DNA from 3 places in the Variovorax sp. CCNWLW225 genome. Region 1 is predicted to be linked to each of the others. Evidence: riboswitches for the same ligand, from Rfam matches in the RefSeq annotation. Region 1 holds a riboswitch; each other region holds the start of a gene.
What was found. A riboswitch is a leader RNA that binds a small molecule or an ion and turns the genes downstream of it on or off. The one in region 1 is predicted to bind glycine.
Positions count from the first base shown of each region.

Region 2: it holds a riboswitch for glycine, as region 1 does, so the genes downstream of both, V9L20_RS20370 (D-amino acid dehydrogenase) here and gcvT (glycine cleavage system aminomethyltransferase GcvT) in region 1, are expected to answer to the same signal.
Region 3: it holds a riboswitch for glycine, as region 1 does, so the genes downstream of both, V9L20_RS04245 (ABC transporter substrate-binding protein) here and gcvT (glycine cleavage system aminomethyltransferase GcvT) in region 1, are expected to answer to the same signal.

Region 1 is NZ_JBBCBV010000003.1:244,992-251,136, reverse strand. It holds gene denD (D-erythronate dehydrogenase) at 1-327, shown strand, start outside; gene V9L20_RS08885 (TRAP transporter substrate-binding protein) at 400-1,371, shown strand; gene V9L20_RS08880 (TRAP transporter small permease) at 1,459-1,953, shown strand; gene V9L20_RS08875 (TRAP transporter large permease) at 1,950-3,227, shown strand; gene V9L20_RS08870 (hypothetical protein) at 3,376-3,939, shown strand; glycine riboswitch at 3,962-4,052, shown strand; glycine riboswitch at 4,065-4,176, shown strand; gene gcvT (glycine cleavage system aminomethyltransferase GcvT) at 4,222-5,397, shown strand; gene gcvH (glycine cleavage system protein GcvH) at 5,448-5,819, shown strand; gene gcvP (aminomethyl-transferring glycine dehydrogenase) at 5,870-6,145, shown strand, end outside.
Region 2 is NZ_JBBCBV010000014.1:46,441-52,585, reverse strand. It holds gene V9L20_RS20380 (PhaM family polyhydroxyalkanoate granule multifunctional regulatory protein) at 63-749, shown strand; gene V9L20_RS20375 (FIST signal transduction protein) at 795-2,075, shown strand; gene V9L20_RS20370 (D-amino acid dehydrogenase) at 2,093-3,394, opposite strand; glycine riboswitch at 3,486-3,591, opposite strand; glycine riboswitch at 3,626-3,725, opposite strand; gene rfbB (dTDP-glucose 4,6-dehydratase) at 3,819-4,901, shown strand; gene rfbD (dTDP-4-dehydrorhamnose reductase) at 4,898-5,788, shown strand; gene rfbA (glucose-1-phosphate thymidylyltransferase RfbA) at 5,835-6,145, shown strand, end outside.
Region 3 is NZ_JBBCBV010000001.1:875,450-881,594, reverse strand. It holds gene dctP (TRAP transporter substrate-binding protein DctP) at 1-966, opposite strand, end outside; gene V9L20_RS04265 (type II 3-dehydroquinate dehydratase) at 1,009-1,467, opposite strand; gene V9L20_RS04260 (IclR family transcriptional regulator) at 1,535-2,329, shown strand; gene V9L20_RS04255 (NADPH-dependent FMN reductase) at 2,362-2,952, opposite strand; gene V9L20_RS04250 (hypothetical protein) at 3,061-3,846, shown strand; glycine riboswitch at 4,011-4,140, shown strand; gene V9L20_RS04245 (ABC transporter substrate-binding protein) at 4,334-5,917, shown strand; gene V9L20_RS04240 (ABC transporter permease) at 5,942-6,145, shown strand, end outside.

The sequences.
Region 1 (6,145 bases):
GCCCGCACCGTCGAAGGCATCATCCGGGCGGCGGAGGCAAGCGACGCCGACTGGGGCCCGCGCACCGCACTGAACCTGCCTTCGCTTTCCACCACGGTGGGTGAAATGGCGGCCGCGCTCGAACGCGTGGCCGGCAAGGCCGCCACCGCCCTGCTCGACCGCACACCCGATCCGGCCATCCAGCGCATCGTGAAAACCTGGCCCGGACGCATCGAAACCGCCCGCGCCAAACGCCTGGGGCTTTCGGCGGACGCCGATTTCGAAGTAGTTATTCGTGACTACGTCCGTGAAAATCCCGACGCGGTGAAGCTCCCTGTTACGGCATAGTCGGCGGCTGCCCGCGGACTTCTCTTGGCTCCCGCCTTTTCTTCGCGACTTCTTTTCTCTGGAGACAACACAATGAAATTGACCCGACTGGCCGCCGGCCTGGTTCTGGGCATGGGCATGGCATGCGCCGCCTTCGCGCAGACCACCATGAAGATCAGCATTTCGACCGCGCAGAACTCGCACCAGGGCGTGGCGATCGACGTCTTTGCCAAGGAAGTCGAAAAGCGCACCGGGGGCCGCTACAAGGTCCAGACCTTCTACAACGGCTCATTGGGCGGCGAGCGCGAGTCGATCGAGGCCGTGCAGCTGGGCACCCAGGAACTGGCGCTCTCCTCCACCGGGCCGGTGCCCAACTTCGTGCCGGAGACCAAGATCCTCGACGTGCCGTTCCTGTTCCGCGACAAGGCCCATGCGCGCGCCGTGCTCGACGGCCCCATCGGCCAGGACCTGCTGACCAAGTTCGACGCCAAGGGTTTCAAGGCGCTGGCCTGGGCCGAGAACGGCTTCCGCCACATGACCAACAGCAAGCGCGACGTGAAGGCGCCGGAAGACCTCAAGGGGCTGAAGATGCGCACCATGGAAAACCCGGTGCACATTGCGGCCTACAAGACCTTCGGCATCGTCACCACGCCCATGGCTTTCCCCGAAGTGTTCACCGCCTTGCAGCAGGGTACGGTCGACGGCCAGGAAAACCCGCTGTCGGTCATCATCGCGGCCAAGTTCGACCAAGTGCAAAAGCACCTTTCGCTCACGGGCCACGTCTACTCGCCGTGCATCTTCCTGATGAACAAGGCGACGTTCGACAAGCTGAGCGCGGCCGACAAGCAGGCCTTCCTCGAGGCCGCGAAAGAAGGCACCAAGGCCAACCGCGCGCGCGTGGACGAAGACGATGCCAAGGGCGTGGCCGACCTGCGCGCCAAGGGCATGACCGTGATCGACAACGTCGACAAGACCAAGTTCGTCGCCGCGCTGGCGCCGGTGAATGCCCAGTTCGAAAAGGACTTCGGCAAGGCCAACCTCGACAAGATCCGCGACTTCAAGTGATTTTCATGATGCTATCTTTTAGATAGCATCGGGCGCCCGCTCAGTTCCATCTGGCGGGCTTTTTTGTTTTCAACATCACGACTGCAGATGAAAGAAAAATTTCTCGGCATCGAGCGGTGGACCACCGGCTTCTCGATGATTGCCGCCTGCGTGATGCTGGTCATCGCCTCGGGGTTGGGCGTGTTCCAGATCGTCACGCGCTTCGTGCTCGAGCAACCCGCCGAATGGAGCGAGATCCTGATCCGCATGAGCCTGATCTGGATGGTGTTCCTCGGCATTCCAATGGCCTTTCGCCAGGGTGCGATGGTGAGCGTGGATGTGCTCTACCGCTGGAGTCCGCCGCGCATCAAGCGTGTGCTCGATTTCGTGGTCAGCATCGCAGCGCTGGCGCTGATGCTGGTCATTCTGTGGTGGGGCTGGGACTACGCGATGCGCGGCCGCGTGCAGTCGATGGCCGGGCTCGAAAGCGTGTCGATGATGTGGTCGTACCTGGCGCTGCCGGTCGGCTCCGTTTTTTGCCTGTTCGGCATCGTTGGTAATTTTCTCGATCCCAAGCGGCTCGAACTGGAGACCGCGCAATGACCCCCGTGATGGTTGCAACGATGGTGCTGTGTTTTGCACTGTCGGTTTCAGTGGCGGTGTCCATCGGGCTCGCATCGATCCTGGGTATCCAGGTGGCCAACGTGAACATGCTCATCTCCGTAAAGGAGATGTTCAATTCGATCAACAAGTTTCCGCTGGCGGCCATTCCCTTCTTCATCCTGGCTGGCAACCTGATGGAAACCGGCGGCATCTCGCGCCGGCTGGTCGAATTTGCCAAGAGCATTGTGGGCGGTGTGCAGGGCGGCCTGCCGATGACCTGCGTGCTCACCTGCATGATCTTCGCGGCGGTGTCGGGCTCTTCGGTGGCCACCACCTTTGCCATCGGCGCCATCCTGATTCCGGCGCTCATCAAGCACGGCTACCCCACCGCGTACGCGGCGGCGCTTCAGGCCACCAGCGCCGAGCTGGGCGTGATCATTCCGCCTTCCATTCCGATGATTCTGTACGGCGTGAGCGCCGAGGTGTCCATCGGCGAGCTGTTCATTGCGGGCTTCGGCCCCGGCATTCTCATCAGCCTGGCGCTGATGCTGTTCGTCTGGGTGTATTGCAAGTGGAAGGGCTGGGGCAAGAACGACGGCGACGGCCGCATGTCCTTCGGCAAGGCGACCTGGCAGGCCGGCTGGGCACTGCTGATGCCAGTGATCATCCTGGGCGGCATCTACGGCGGCATCTTTACCCCCACCGAGGCTTCGGCGGTGGCGGTGTTCTATGCGCTGGTGGTCGGCATGGTGATCTACCGGGAGATCAAGCTCAAGGACCTGTACCTCATCCTGCGGAAGTCGGTGCTGTCGTCGGCGGTGATCATGTTCATCATCGCCAACGCGGGCCTGTTCGCCTTCCTGATCACGCGCGCGGGCGTGCCCGACGCCATTGGCCATTGGCTGCAGGAAGTGCTGAAGTCGCCGGCCATGTTCCTCTTGGGCGTGAACGCGGCGCTGTTCATCATCGGCATGTTCATCGAGACCAGTGCGGCCATCATCGTGCTCGCGCCCATCCTGGCGCCGGTGGCGGTGCACTTCGGCATCGACCCGGTTCATTTCGGGCTCATCATGGTGGTGAACCTCGCGCTCGGCATGATCACCCCGCCCTTCGGCGTGAACCTGTTTGCGGCGTGCACGGTAGCGCGCATATCGCTCGACCGGATCGTGAAGTACCTCATTCCCTTCGTGCTGGTGATCCTGGCCTGCCTGATGGTGATTACCTACGTGCCGTGGATATCGCTCGCGCTGCGCGACCTGGTGTACGCCAAGTAGCAGGCGACGCAAAAACCAGAGAGAAAACGGGCAGCCTTCGCGGGCTGCCTTTTTTTATGCGGCAAATGCCCCTGTAAGGCAAACGTTTCACAAAGATGTCACCAGCCGCAACGATGCTGCAGCCTTCGATTCCGAAAGCTGTGGCGCCATGTTTCCCACCAAGACCGACAAGGCACGCGACGAACTCCAAGGCGGGCAGCGCACGCTGAGCCAGCGCGAGCGCGCATTGCTGCTGATGGCCGACGGCCGGCGTTCGCTGACCGACTTCAGCCCGCTGTTTGCAAGCCGCGACGAAGCCGAACAGACGCTGCGGGCTCTGATGAACCGCGGGTACCTGCACGACGCGCAGGGCGCAGCGCCGAAAACCGCCGCACCAGTTACGGCGGGCCCGACACACACGCCGATTCCGGCTCCTGCGGCGGAGCCCATCCGTGTAGAGACCTCGACCGACAACTTCGACGGCAAACGTTCCCTGGCCACCACGCGCATGTTCCTGTTCGACATCTGCGAGCGCATGTTCGTGCGGCGCGATCCCAAGTTTGCGCTGCAGATGCGCGATGCGCTGCGCGAAGCCCGCGACCGCGACGCCATGCTGACGATTGCCGCGCTGATGCTCAATGAAGTCGAGAAAGCCGCAGGCGCCGAGCGGGCCGAATCGCTGCGCGAGCGTATCGAAAGGTTGCTGCCGCCCGCTTCGGAAACCGTGCACTGAGGCCTTCCGCGATCCACTACACTTCGAAGGGTCAGGAGAGAGCCTCGCCACGCGAGGCCGCCGAAGGCGCAGGGGTTTCCCGAACGCTCAGGCAAAAGGACTGACAAGGCGCTGGCGCATGCCGGCGTTTCCTTGCTGGAGAGAGGCCCCTGCATCTTGCCGATGCGGCGGCCCACCGAAGGAGCAAACCCCGATCGTGGGGCGAATCTCTCAGGTAAAGCGGACAGCAGGGGTGGCCCATGGCTCGCGCCATGGAATTCGACTGCCCCTTTGGAGTGCCCCGTGGCCGCTTCCGCTTCATCATCCGACGCCCCATTGCTCAAGACGCCCCTGCACGACCTGCATGTGGAACTGGGCGCCCGCATGGTGCCTTTTGCCGGCTATTCCATGCCGGTGCAGTACCCCGCCGGCCTGATGGCCGAGCACAAGCACACGCGCGACGCGGCCGGCCTGTTCGACATTTCCCACATGGGCCAGCTGCGCCTGGTGGGGCCCGATGCCGCCGCCGCATTCGAAACCCTGATGCCGGTCGACGTAATCGACCTCGCCCCCGGCAAGCAGCGCTATGGGCTGCTGCTGAACGACGAAGGCGGCATCCTCGACGACCTGATGTTCTTCAACGAGGGGCACGGCTCGATCTTCGTGATCGTGAACGGCGCCTGCAAGGTGGCCGACCTCGCGCATATCCAGCAGAAGATCGGCGCACGCTGCGACGTGCAGCCTATGCCCGACCATGCACTGCTCGCGCTGCAAGGCCCGCAGGCCGCCACGGTGCTGGCCCGCTTGTCGCCCGGCATCGAGCGCTTTGTGTTCATGACCGGCGGCGCGGTGAAGATCGGCGGCATTCCGGCCTTTGCCACGCGCAGCGGCTACACGGGCGAAGACGGCTTCGAGATTTCGGTCGCCGGCAAGGATGCCGACGCCCTCGCCCGCCTGCTGCTGGCGCAGCCCGAGGTCAAGCCCATCGGCCTGGGCGCGCGCAATTCGCTACGGCTCGAAGCCGGGCTCTGCCTGTACGGCAACGACATCGACACCACCACCACGCCAGTCGAGGCCTCGCTCAACTGGGCGATCCAGAAGGTGCGCCGCACGGGCGGCGCGCGCGAAGGCGGCTTTCCGGGTGCGGCCAAGGTGCTGGCGCAACTGGCCGCCGCTACGGCCGGCGCCGCGGGCCGCACCGACCACGACACCCTGAAGCGCAAGCGCGTCGGCCTTGTGGCGCTGGAACGCGTTCCGGTACGCGACGGCACGCTCCTGCAATCTTTCGAAGGCCGGGACATCGGCATTGTGACCAGCGGCCTGCTCGGCCCGACGGCCGACCGCCCGGTTGCCATGGGCTACGTGGCCACCGCGTTTTCGGAACCCGGCACGCGCGTGCAGGCCATCGTGCGCGGCAAGCCGGTGCCGATGGAAGTCTCGACCCTGCCCTTTGTGCCGGCCCGCTATTACCGCGGCTAGGCTCTGCGCTTCCTGAACCAGATCATTTTTTCCACGAGGAGTTTTTCACCATGAGCATCAAGTACACCAAGGACCACGAATGGGTCTCGGCCGAAGGCGACGCAGCCACTGTCGGCATTACCGTGCACGCGCAGGATGCGCTGGGCGACGTGGTCTTTGTCGATCTGCCCGAAGTGGGCAAGACCTTTGCGCAGGGTGAAGTGGCCGGTGTCGTCGAATCGGTCAAGGCCGCGGCCGATGTGTTCATGCCCGTGTCGGGCGAGATCACCGAAGTGAACGAAGCCCTGCGCGCCGATCCCTCGCTCGCCAACACCGACCCGCTGGCCGCCGGCTGGTTCTTCAAGGTCAAGCTCAGCGAGCCGTCGCAACTCGACGCGATGCTCGACGCCGCCAGCTACGACAAGTTCGCCGCCGAATCCTGATCCGCCGGGTTCTTCAGCCGCCCTTCCTCATTCCCCGAGCCTTTACCGCCATGCCGATTCCCGCCCAGCCTTCCCTGCAACAACTAGAGAACGCCGAAGAATTTCTCGCCCGCCACATCGGCATCGATGCAGCGGACGAGGCGCGCATGCTGCCGGTAATCGGCTCGGAAACGCGGGCGGAGCTCATCGACGGCATCGTGCCTGCGGCCATTCGCCGCGCCAGGCCGATGCGGCTGCCCGCTCCCGTGACGGAGGCGGACGCGCTGGCCGAGCTTAGGGCCATCGCTGCGAAGAACAAGGTGTTCAAGAGCTTCATCGGCCAGGGC
Region 2 (6,145 bases), on a different contig from region 1:
CAAATCGCCAGTGCGTTGGAGTAAGCTGGCATCACAAGAAAACCCAACCCGGAGACCCCTGCATGAGCAACGCCAGCCAGCCTTTTGACTTCAGTCAATTTGTCCCCGGATTCGACTTTCTGAAGAATCTCGCAGGCGGTGCCGCCGCCGGATCGGGCGCTGCCACGAGCGCCGGGCCCGGTTTGCCGAGCCTTGCGAGCTGGGTGGCGCCCACGCTCAGCGTGGAAGAGGTCGACAAGCGCATCCAGGAGCTCAAGACCGTGCAATATTGGCTCGAGCAGAACGGCCATGCGCTCAAGGCCACCATCCAGGCGCTCGAGGTGCAAAAGATGACACTTTCGACCTTGCGCGGCATGAACGTGCGGATGGAAGATATCGCGAGCGCGTTCACCAAGCAGGCGGCCCCGGCAGCGCCGGTTGCTGCCCCGCCGGCGGAGCCTGAGCCACAAGTCGAGGCGGAGGAGGAAACGCCGGCACCCGCCAAAAAAGCCCGCAGCAAGCCGGCCTCGGCTGCTTCCGCATCGGGCGGCGACGGTGGCGTGATCGATCCGATGCAATGGTGGGGTTCGCTGACCGAGCAGTTCCAGCAGATCGCCACATCGGCCCTGCACGACGCGGCCCAGATCAAGGTGCCGGCACCGGCCGCCGCTCCCGCCGCTTCAAAGCCGGCCGCAAGGAAGGCGACAGCAACCGCCGCCAAAAAGAAGGCGCCGACCGCCGCGCGAAAGCGAACGACCGGACGGCGCTGACGTCATACATACACACATCTTGAAGAGAACGGGTTGGCACGCATCATGAAGTTGTTTCCCTCCGGTCACGCCACCCATCCGCAATGGCGCATGGCGGCCGGCCTTGTGCTGGCCCAGTTGCGCGCCCAGATGGCGCTGCCCGACTACGCGTCGGCGCCGACGCTCGGGCTGCTCTACATCACCGACCACTACGCGTCCGATGCGCAAGACATCCTCGACCACCTGAGCGCCGAGCTTCCGGAGGTGACCGACTGGTCCGGCACCGTCGGCATCGGCGTGTCGGCCAACAATGCCGAATACTTCGACGAGCCCGGCCTGAGCCTGATGCTCTGCGCGCTGCCGAGCGACCAATATCGTGTGTTCTCCGGCGTGGCTCCACTGGGCAACTCGGAGATGAGCGGTTTCGAGGCGCATACGGCGCTGGTGCATGCGGACCCGGCCACCCCCGATCTCACCGAATTGATCGGCGAGATGGCGGGCCGCACCGACACCGGCTACCTGTTCGGCGGCCTCTCGTCAGGCCGTGCGGGCGCCTTGCAGTTTGCGGTCGGCGGCAACGGAAACATCCGCGGCCACGGCGCTGCGGGCGGCGTGTTCTCGGGTGGCTTGTCGGGCGTGGTGTTCGGCGAGGGCGTGCGGCTGGTGTCGCGCGTCACGCAAGGCTGCCAGCCGCTGCGCTCCGGCGGGGGGCGTGAGCGCGAGATCACCGAGGCCGACGGCAACCTGCTGCTCAAGCTCGATGGCGAGCCCGCACTCGACGTGCTGCTGGCCGACCTGCAGGTCTCGCTCGAACGCCCGCAGGAAGCCATCGACGCCGTGCGCGCCACCCTGGTGGGCCTGGCCGATGCGGGCAGCGACGGCATCCGCCGCACCGGCGACCTGGGCGCCGACGTGCTGGTGCGCCACATCATCGGCCTGGATCCGACGCGGCGCGGCATCGCCATTGCCGATGTGGCCGAGGCCGGCATGCGCCTGACCTTCTGCCGGCGCAATGCACAGGCCGCACGCGCCGACCTGATGCGCATCTGCGCGGAAATCCGCGAAGAACTGGAGCCCGAAGAACAGACCCTGGCCACCGCGCGCGCCGTGGCGGCCGGGGAGGCCGAAGCAGCGCCGCACCCGGCGCGCCGCATTGCGGGTGCCGTGTACGTGAGCTGCTCGGGACGCGGCGGGCCGCACTTCGGCGCACCGGGCGCCGAGCTGCAGATCGTGCGGCACGCGCTCGGCGACGTGCCGCTGGTCGGATTCTTTGCGGCGGGGGAGATTGCCCGGCACCACTTGTATGGGTATACGGGGGTGTTGACGGTGTTTACCGGCAACGATTAACCACCGCCACGGCCAGATCAGGCCGGCTGGAGCAGGCGCGCTGCTGGCGTAGGCATGCCGGCAAACGCAAAATCGACCTCAGGCGCAAGCCCGCTCACAATCCGCGCCACCGACCTGCCCGACCCGCACGCATGCGTCCACCCAAGCGTGCCGTGCCCGGTGTTCAGGTACAGGTTGGGCAGCTTCGTCTTGCCAATCAACGGCACATTGCTCGGCGTCGCGGGGCGCAGGCCTGTCCAGAACTGCGCCTGTGTGGTGTCGCCAGCGCCGGGGAAGAGCTGTTCAACGCGCCGCACGATCGCTTCGCAGCGCACGCGGTTCAAGTCGCGGTCATAGCCATTGAGCTCGGCCGTGCCGGCAATACGCAGGCGGTCGCCGGAGGCCGACGTGTACCGCGAAAACACGAGCTTGAACTCGTCGTCGGTCAGCGAAACCTGGTGCGCCTTCGTCGCGTCTTTGACTGGCAGCGTGACCGAATAGCCTTTGGCTGGATAGATCGGCAGGCGAATGCCCAGCGGCGCGGCATACAGCGGACTCAATGAGCCCATTGCAAGCACGAAGGCGTCGCCGCGAATGCGTTGGAAGCGACCTTCGTTGTCGGTAGCTTCCACGTGGTCGATGCTGCCGCCCGCTTCGCGCAGCGCAGTCACCGTGTGGCTCATGAGGAACTTCACGCCCGCCGCTGCCGCGAGGCGTGCCATTTCGCGGGCGAAGAGGTTTGCATCGCCGGACTCGTCTTCTGCCGTGTAGGTGGCACCGGCCAATTGCGGACGGATGTGCGCAAGGGCGGGCTCGATCTTCACTGCCTCGTCCGCGGAGATGACTTGCCGTTCACATCCGAGCGCGCGCATCTGTTCGGCGGGCGCAAGGGCGCTGTCGAACTCTTTCTGCGTCGTATAGAAGTGCAGGATGCCTTGGGTGCGCTGGTCGTAGGCGATGCCCGTGTCGCGCCGCAACTGCTGCAGCACTTCGCGGCTGTAGGTGCCCAGGCGCACGATCTGCTCGATGTTGTGCTTCGTACGGGCAGGGGTGCATTCGCGCAGGAATTGCAAGCCCCAGAGCCATTGGCGCATGTCCGCGCGAATGCGAAAGAGCAGCGGTGCGTCTTCCTTGCCCAGCCATTGCAGCACCTTGAGCGGTGCGCTCGGATTGGCCCAGGGTTCGGCATGGCTGACGGAGATTTGCCCGCCGTTGGCAAAACTGGTCTCGGCGGCGGGGGTGGCCTGCCGGTCGATGACGGTCACTTCATGGCCGAGTTGCTGGAGATAGTAAGCCGAGGTAACACCGAGCAAGCCGGCGCCTAGAACGATCACGCGCATTTCAAATACCTTTGAGGTTGAAGCGCTTGAACCGCGGGCGGGGTTTGCTATTGAATAAATAGCAAGCAACCGGACGACCGCCGTCCAAGTTGCCGCTCCCCCTGTCCTCGGTACCTGAGAGATTCACCCATTGCGCCCGCAGCGGGTTTGCTCCTTCGGTGCATCACGCGAGGTGATGGCTCTCCAGACGGCGTGTCAGTTGATGCAGTACATGCCCCGAAACTGTTTGAAAGAATTCCAACAGTTCCGTTCGGCCAACCTGAGCGTTTATGGGAGTTTGCGCCTTCGGTGGAGTAGTAAAAAGAACTACTCGCTCTCCTGCATTAACGCCATTGTAGGTTGGGACCGCGAAGAGCCGACCATGGATTTTTGACAATTCGACCAATGGGATAATTGTCATTGATTCGAAACTTCGGGGAGACTCATGATCCTGGTAACCGGCGGCGCGGGCTTCATTGGCGCCAACTTCGTACTCGACTGGCTGGCGCAGAGCGACGAGTCCATCGTGAATCTCGACAAGCTGACCTATGCGGGCAACCTCGAGACGCTCGGCTCGCTCAACGGCAACCCGAACCACATCTTCGTGCAGGGCGACATCGGCGACAGCGCTTTGGTCGATCGCCTGTTGGCTGAGCACAAGCCACGCGCTATCGTGAATTTTGCCGCGGAATCGCACGTGGATCGCTCTATCCATGGCCCCGAAGACTTCGTGCAAACCAACGTGCTCGGCACCTTTCGCCTGCTCGAGTCGGTGCGCGGCTACTGGAGCGCACTGCCGGCTGAGCAAAAGTCTGCCTTCCGCTTCCTTCACGTGTCGACTGACGAGGTCTACGGCTCACTTTCCAAGACCGATCCCGCCTTTACCGAAGAGAACAAGTACGAGCCCAACAGCCCCTACTCAGCCAGCAAGGCCGCCAGCGACCATCTCGTGCGCGCCTGGCACCACACCTACGGCCTGCCGGTGGTCACCACCAACTGCTCCAACAACTACGGGCCGTTCCACTTCCCCGAGAAGCTCATCCCCCTGATGATCGTCAACGCCCTGGCTGGCAAGCCCTTGCCGGTGTACGGCGACGGCATGCAGGTGCGCGACTGGCTCTATGTGAAGGACCACTGCAGCGCCATTCGCCGCGTGCTCGAGGCCGGCAAGCTCGGCGAGACGTACAACGTCGGTGGCTGGAACGAGAAGCCCAACATCGAGATCGTGAACACCGTGTGCGCGCTGCTCGACGAACTGCGCCCGCGCGCCGATGGCAAACCGTACAAGGAACAGATCAGCTACGTTACCGATCGCCCCGGCCACGACCGGCGCTACGCGATCGATGCACGCAAGCTGGAGCGTGAGCTGGGCTGGAAGCCCGCCGAAACCTTCGACACCGGCATCCGCAAGACCGTCGAGTGGTACCTCGCGAACGCCGAATGGGTGCGCAACGTGCAAAGCGGCGCGTACCGCGCATGGGTCGAGAAGCAATACGACGCCGCACCCGCGGCCAAGGCCACCGCATGAAGCTGCTGCTGCTGGGCAAGGGCGGACAGGTCGGCTGGGAGTTGCAGCGCAGCCTCGCGCCGCTGGGCGAACTGGTGGCGCTCGATTTCGACAGCACCGACTTCAACGCCGACTTCAGCCGTCCCGACCAGTTGGCCGAGACTGTGCTCAAGGTGCGGCCTGACGTGATCGTCAATGCCGCGGCCCACACGGCCGTGGACAAAGCCGAGAGCGAGCCCGACTTCGCGCGCAAGCTCAACGCCACTTCGCCCGGCGTGGTGGCCGAAGCCGCCGGGCAGATCGGTGCACTCATGGTGCATTACTCCACCGACTACGTGTTCGATGGCAGCGGCAGCAAGCCTTGGCAAGAAGACGATGCCACCGGCCCACTCAGTGTGTATGGCCGCACCAAGCTCGAAGGCGAACAGTTGGTGGCCAAGCACTGCGCCAAGCACCTGATCTTTCGCACCAGCTGGGTGTTTGCCGCGCGCGGCGGCAACTTCGCCAAGACCATGTTGCGGCTTGCCAAGGAACGCGAAAAGCTGACCGTCATCGACGACCAATTTGGCGCCCCGACAGGTGCCGAACTGCTGGCCGATATCACGGCGCATGCGATTCGTGCCACCTTGCAAGACCCTTCCAAAGCCGGCCTGTATCACGCGGTCGCCGGCGGCGAGACCACCTGGTGCGGCTATGCACGCTTTGTGCTTGAGCAGGCGCGCCAAGCCGGCGTAGAGCTCAAGGCCGGCCCCGAACAGGTCGAAGCCGTACCCACGAGTGCCTTCCCCACGCCCGCTACGCGGCCGGCCAATTCGCGCCTCGATACGCGCAAGCTGCAATCCACCTTTGGCCTGGTGCTGCCGCACTGGCAACAAGGCGTCGCCCGCATGCTGCGCGAGACCCTTTAAACGCGCGTTGCCTAGTAAGCAGAGAAAGCAAGAAAGAAATACAACGATGACCACGAAGACCACGAAGACCACGCAACGCAAGGGCATCATTCTGGCCGGCGGCTCGGGCACCCGGCTGCATCCCGCCACGCTCGCGCTCAGCAAACAGCTGTTGCCGGTGTATGACAAGCCGATGATCTATTACCCGCTCAGCACGCTGATGCTCGGCGGCATGCGCGACATCCTGATCATCAGCACGCCGCAGGACACCCCGCGCTTCCAGCAGCTGCTGGGCGACGGCAGCCAATGGGGCATCAACTTGCAGTACGCGGTGCAGCCCAGTCCCGACGGGCTCGCGCAGGCCTTCATCATCGGCGA
Region 3 (6,145 bases), on a different contig from region 1:
CATGCCGGGCGGCCAGTTCTTCGCATCGTCCGAGGCCAGGTAGGCCTTCTGCGCGTGGTCGCGGAAGGCGTTGATGTTGGGCACATACACCTCCAGGCCCAGCTTGCGGAAGCTCTCGGCCAGCTCGGCCTCGCGCTTCTGGTGCTCGGCCGTGCTCCAGGCAATCGCCTTGTCCGCGGCAGCCTGAAAGCTGCGCTGCTTTGCGGGCGGCATGGCCTGCCAGGTCTTCATGTTCACCGTAAGCAGGTCGAAGGCCACCAGGTGCGAGGTCAACACGATCTGCGACATCACCTCATTGAACTTCATGTTCTGAACATTGGGCAGCGGGTTGTCCTGCCCGTCGATGGCGCCCGTCTGCAGGCCGGTGTAGGTTTCCGCATAGGCCATGGGAGTGGGGTTGGCGCCGAGCGAGCGCCCCAGCATCTGCCAGGTGTCGCCGGGCGGCATGCGCAGCTTCACGCCGGCCAGGTCGGCGGGCGTGCTGATGCGCTTCTTCGTCTTCAGGCCCACATGGCGCGTGCCGAAGAACGTCGGCCCGAGGATCTTCACCTTCACCTGGTCTTCCACCATCTTCTTCATCTGCGCACCCAGGTCGCTCGCGAAGAACTTGCTCAGGTGATCGGGGTCGCGGAACAGGTAGGCCGAGGTCAGCAGCGACCAGACCGGTACCTGCTTGGAAATATCCTGCGGCGCGATGTTGCCCATCTCCAGGTTGTCGCGCTGCAGGGCGACGAGTTCCGTGCCCTGGCGGAACAGCGTGGAGTTCAGGAACAGCTCGACCTTGTAGTCGGCCTCAATGTCCTTGGCGAACATCTTCATCATGTCGGCGCGGATGTCCTTGTCCGAAAACACCGCGGCAAACCGCAGCGTGGGCGGTGTGGTCTGGGCCCGGGCGGGCAGCACGGCGCCTGCGGCCAGCGCGGCTCCAGTGCCCAGCAGCGTACGGCGATCGATGGAAAAGGTCATGGTGTCTGTCTCCTGTTGTGTTGTGATGATGAACGCTGAAACTCAGGCTGCCGGCGCAGATGCGGCCGCGAGCCGCTGCGCCAGCGCCCGGATCGCCAGCTCGTAGCCGAACGGGCCAAAGCCGCAGATCACGCCCGTGGCGGCCAGCGAAACCAGCGAATGCTGATAGAGCGCGTCGCGGCGGTGAATGTTGGTGATGTGCACTTCGGCGATGGGCTGATCCAGCGTCTTGAGCGCGTCGAGCAGCGGAATCGATCGGAACGACAGCCCCGCGGGGTTGATGACGACGGCCGCGGCGCGCTCGCGCGCTTCTTGCACCCAGTCCACCATCACGCCTTCGTGGTTGGTCTGGCGAAACTCGCAGTCCAGGCCCAGCTCACCGGTGACGCCGCGGCACAACTGCTCCACCTGGGCCAGCGTGGTGCTGCCATACAGGTGCGGCTCGCGCACCCCCAGCAGGTTGAGATTGGGGCCGTTAAGGATGTAGACGATGGAACTCATGCGGCCGATTCTTCGGCGCGGCCACGAAAGACTTTCCAAACTGGAAACTGCTTTCATAATGCAGGATATGAGCATCTCACTCGACCGCGGCCTCTCCATGGTGGAGCACCTTGCGCGCCATCCGCAGGGGCTGCCGCTCACGCTGCTCGCCTCCGAGCTCGACATTCCGCTTGGCGCCTGCCACCGCTTGCTGGCCGACCTGCAGCGCTGCGGCTACGTTCGCCAGACGCGCAAGCAGGGCGACTACGTGCTGACGACCAAGGTGGTGTCGCTGGGGTTGGGCTTCCTGAGCGGCGCCGGCATCGTGAACATCGCCGAGCCGCTGCTGGAGCGGCTGGCGCAAGCATCGGGCGAACTGGTGCGCCTTTCGATCGTGGATGAAGACCGCCTCACGTGGGTCGCCAAGTCGCAGGGCACGCGCCAAGCGGGGCTGCGCTACGACCCCGACATGGGCATGGATGCGCGCCTCTCGTGCACGTCTTCCGGCCACGCGTGGCTGATGACGCTGAGCGACGAGCGCGCACTGGAGCTGGTCTCGCGCCAAGGCTTCGGCACGCCGGCGGAATACGGTCCGAAGGCGCCGACCACCATCCGCGCGCTGCTGGGCTTTCTGCATGCGGCGCGGGTGCGCGGCTACGCGATGATCGACGAGGTCTTCGCGCCCGGCATGGCCGCCATGGCGGCGCCGGTTTTCCGCCGCAACGAAGTGATCGGCGTCATCAGCATTGCCGGGCCGCGCACGCGCCTTGGCAGCGAGCGCATGCATGAGCTGGCGCCCGCGCTGCTGGCCGCAACGGCCGAGCTCGGGCCGATCAGCAACGCGTCGAGCCTGTTCGGCCGCCCTTCGCTGGGCAAGGGCTGAGCGGCGCGACCCGGCTTGCCAGACCCGGCTTCTCAGTAAGGCGGCGCCTTGCGCGCCCGCTGCTCGCGCGCGGCGTCGGTCCACCACGCGAGGTCGTCGGCAAAGCGGCCGAATGAGCGCTGGAGAGATTCGCCCGCACTGCCCGTGGGCTTGCCGTCCGCGTCGAGCGTTTGCGAGATCGGCCCGACGGCGAGCGTGCTCGAGACGACGACCATGCCCATCTCCGACAGGATCGAATGCCACACGGTGCCCGAGCGCACGCCTGAAAACCGGCCGGCCGAATAGCTGGCAACGGCAGCAGGCCGCCAGAACCATTCTTCTAGGAAGTGGTCGGTGAGGTTCTTCAGGCCGGGCTGCGGGCCCCAGTTGTATTCGCCCGTCACGAAGACGAAGGCGTCCGCGCCGCGGATCTTCTGCGCCAGCGCTTCCATGGGGGCGGGCGCGGTGCCCTTGGGGTACTCCTTGTACATGCGGTCGAGCATGGGCAGGCCCACCGCCTGCGCGTCGATCAGTTCGGCCTCGGCACCTCGCGCGCCGAGGCCCGCCACCAGGTAGTCGGCCAGGCGAATGCCCATGCGGTCCGACCTGTAGGAACCGTAGAACACCAGGATCTTGTCAGCCATTCGTCGCTCCGTTGTCGAGGCCGGGCGGCCACGGGCGAAGGCTACAACATTGGCAGGTCGGCGCATTTGGTAGCAGCATCTTTCGAATCCTCTGGCTACCATTCCGGCATGAACAAGCCGCCTGCTTTTTGCACTGCCGCCATGGTGCTTGCCGCATCGGCCGGCCATGTGTTCGCCGCTCCCTCGGCGCAGGTGCTCGATGCGGTCAAGAAGCCGCAGTCGGTCGATCCGGACTGGCGCGCCCGCCTGTGCGCATTGCTGCCGCAGCCTTGCGACCCGCATGCGCTGGGCTTGTACCGGCTGCGCGGCGCCGCGGCAAACAGCTTTGCAGTGCTCTCGGCCGAGCCGCTGGCCATGGCGCGCATCAGGCGCGACAAGGACGCGAAGACCTGGCAGCTCGAGCGCCTGCACGACTTCAGCGCCTATGTGGCCGGCATGAAGAAAGACGCCGCAGCCGGCATGTCCGACACGCGCCTTTCGCTTGCACCGGCACTCTATCCGCTGGCCGAAGGGCAATGGGCCATGGCCGTGCTGCAGACCGTGTCCGAGATGTATTCGGGCGGCGGCGCCTCGTTCAGCAAGGCCGACTTCGTGCCGCTGGACGACACCCGGGCCGTGCACGAGGGCATTCCTTTTTCTTGCTCGAAGATGATCCGCGCCTGCTTCAGCGAAAAGGAATACAAGAGTTCGAAGCATTGCCACGACGAGAGCAACGGCAGCCTTCGCATTGCCTACGAAGAACCCGGCAAGCCGGGCGGACCCTACAGCTGGCAATACACGTGGCTGCAGAGCGAGTGGCCCGCGAACACACCCGCCAGCGGCACCACCACCACGCGTCTTCACTTCACCGCCAAGACCACCGAAAGGGTGAGCTTCTGCGGCGGACCGCAGTAGCTTCGGTGCGCGTTTCCATCCGCGTGCGCCCCTGTGCGCACGCGCCCGAGTGGCACGCATTCTGCTTAGAAGAAACCATCCAGGAGAAATGCCGGCTCGGTGCTTCGAGTTAGTGCATTACCGAAGGCGACAGCCCGTAACGCTCAGGTCCCCAGACTGGATGAATGACTAACGCTGGAGAGCGCTGCCCGGCGTCCTGAACAAAAGGACTCCGAGGGCGGCCGCCGAAGGGGCAAGCCATGCGCGATGAGCGTGCATGGTGAATCTCTCAGGCCAAAGGACAGCAGGGGCATCTCGCGCAGTGCGCGGGGTGGCCTTGCGCGCTTCCGGAGCCTTCTTCTTCATGACCTTTGCCAGAGCGCACCGCGCATCGTTCCCTTCTTCATCGGGTGTGCCGAGGCCTGCGCACGCACGCAGGCGCCTGCCCGAATCGCCCCCCCGTTTTTCGCTGACTTTCCTCACGATTTTTTCAACCGGAGAACCGAAGATGCTGTCGAAACGAAACCTGAAAGCCGTTGTCGTGGGCGCCATGCTCGCTATTGGCGTTGCAAGCGCGTTCGCACAAGAGGCGGGCAAGGTGCTGCGGGTGGTGCCCCAGTCCGATCTGAAGATTCTCGATCCGATCTGGACCACCGCGTTCATTACGCGCAACCATGGCTATGCCGTGTACGACACGCTGTTCGGTGTGGACGAGCAGGGCAAGGTCAAGCCGCAGATGGTCGACAAGTACACCACCAGCGCCGACGGCAAGACCTGGACGTTCACGCTGCGCAAGGGCCTGGAATTTCATGACGGCAAGCCGGTGACCTCGGAAGACGTGCTGGCGTCGCTCAAGCGATGGGGCCAGCGCGACGGGCTGGGGCAGAAGATGTATGCGGCGCTCGACAAGGCCGAGGCCGTCGACGCCAACTCGTTCAAGCTGGTTTTCAAGGACACCTTCGGCATGGTGCTGGACGCGCTGAGCAAGCCCTCGTCGAACCCGCCTTTCATCATGCCGGCACGTGTGGCCGCCACGCCGCCCGACAAGCAGATCGACGATGCCACGGGCTCCGGGCCCTACATCTTCAAGAAGGACGAGTACCGCCCCGGCGAGAAGATCGTGTACCTGAAGAACACTAAATACGTGCCCCGCGCCGAAGCGCCCTCGGGCACGGCGGGCGGCAAGAACGTGTACGTGGACCGCATGGAATGGGTCATCCTGAAAGATGCGCAAACGCAGGCCAACGCGCTTGCCAACGGCGAGGTCGACATGATCGAGTGGCTGCCGCCCGAGCAGTACACGGCGCTGAAGGGCAACACGTCCATCACGGTCGACAACCCGATTCCGAAGGGCTCGTTCGCGCTGCACCTGAACCACGTCATTCCGCCCTTCGACAACCCGAAGATCGCGCAGGCCGCCATCATGGCCATCAACCAGGAGGCGCTCATGCGCGCCCAGATGGTGCATAAGGAGCTCTACAACAGCTGCGCATCGGTGTACCCGTGCGGCACGATCTTCGCCAGCGACAAGACCGGCTACTTCACCGGCAAGCCGCAGTTCGAGAAAGCCAAGGCCCTGCTGAAGGATGCCGGCTACGACGGCAAGCCCGTGGTGCTGATGTACCCGGCCGACTTTGCACTGCTCAACAAGTTTCCGCCCGTGATGGCGCAGCTGCTGAAGCAGGCCGGCTTCAATGTCGACATGCAGTCGATGGACTGGCCCACGCTGGTGACGCGCCGCGCCAAGAAAGACCCGGTCGACAAGGGCGGCTGGAATCTCTTCATCACCGGCTGGGGCATTGCCGACAACATGAACCCGATGTTCTATGCGCCGCTCACGGGCAACGGCGAGAAGGGCTGGTTCGGGTGGGCCACCGACGAGAAGCTGGAGCAGCTGAAATCCGACTTCCTCGCGACGGCCGACGAATCCCGGCGCAAGGAGCTGGCCACGGCCATCCAGCAGCGCGTGTACGACACCGGCATCTACGCGCCCATCGGCGAATACAAGCCGCTCACCGCCTACCGCAAGGCTGCGGTGAGCGGCGTGGTGCGCTCGCCCGTTGCCGTGTTCTGGAACATCAAGAAGAACTGACGGGCGCTCTTTTCTGGAAACCCCATGCTGATCTTCCTTGCGCGCCGAATCCTGTCGACCGTGCCGGTGCTCGTCATCGTTGCGCTGATCGTGTTTCTCATGCTCCGGCTGGCGCCCGGCGATCCGGCTGCCGCCATTGTGGGCGACAGCGGCACCAGCGAGAACATCGCCAAGGTGCGCGAGCAACTGGGGTTGAACGAATCGCTCCCCGTGCAGTTCGTGCGCTGG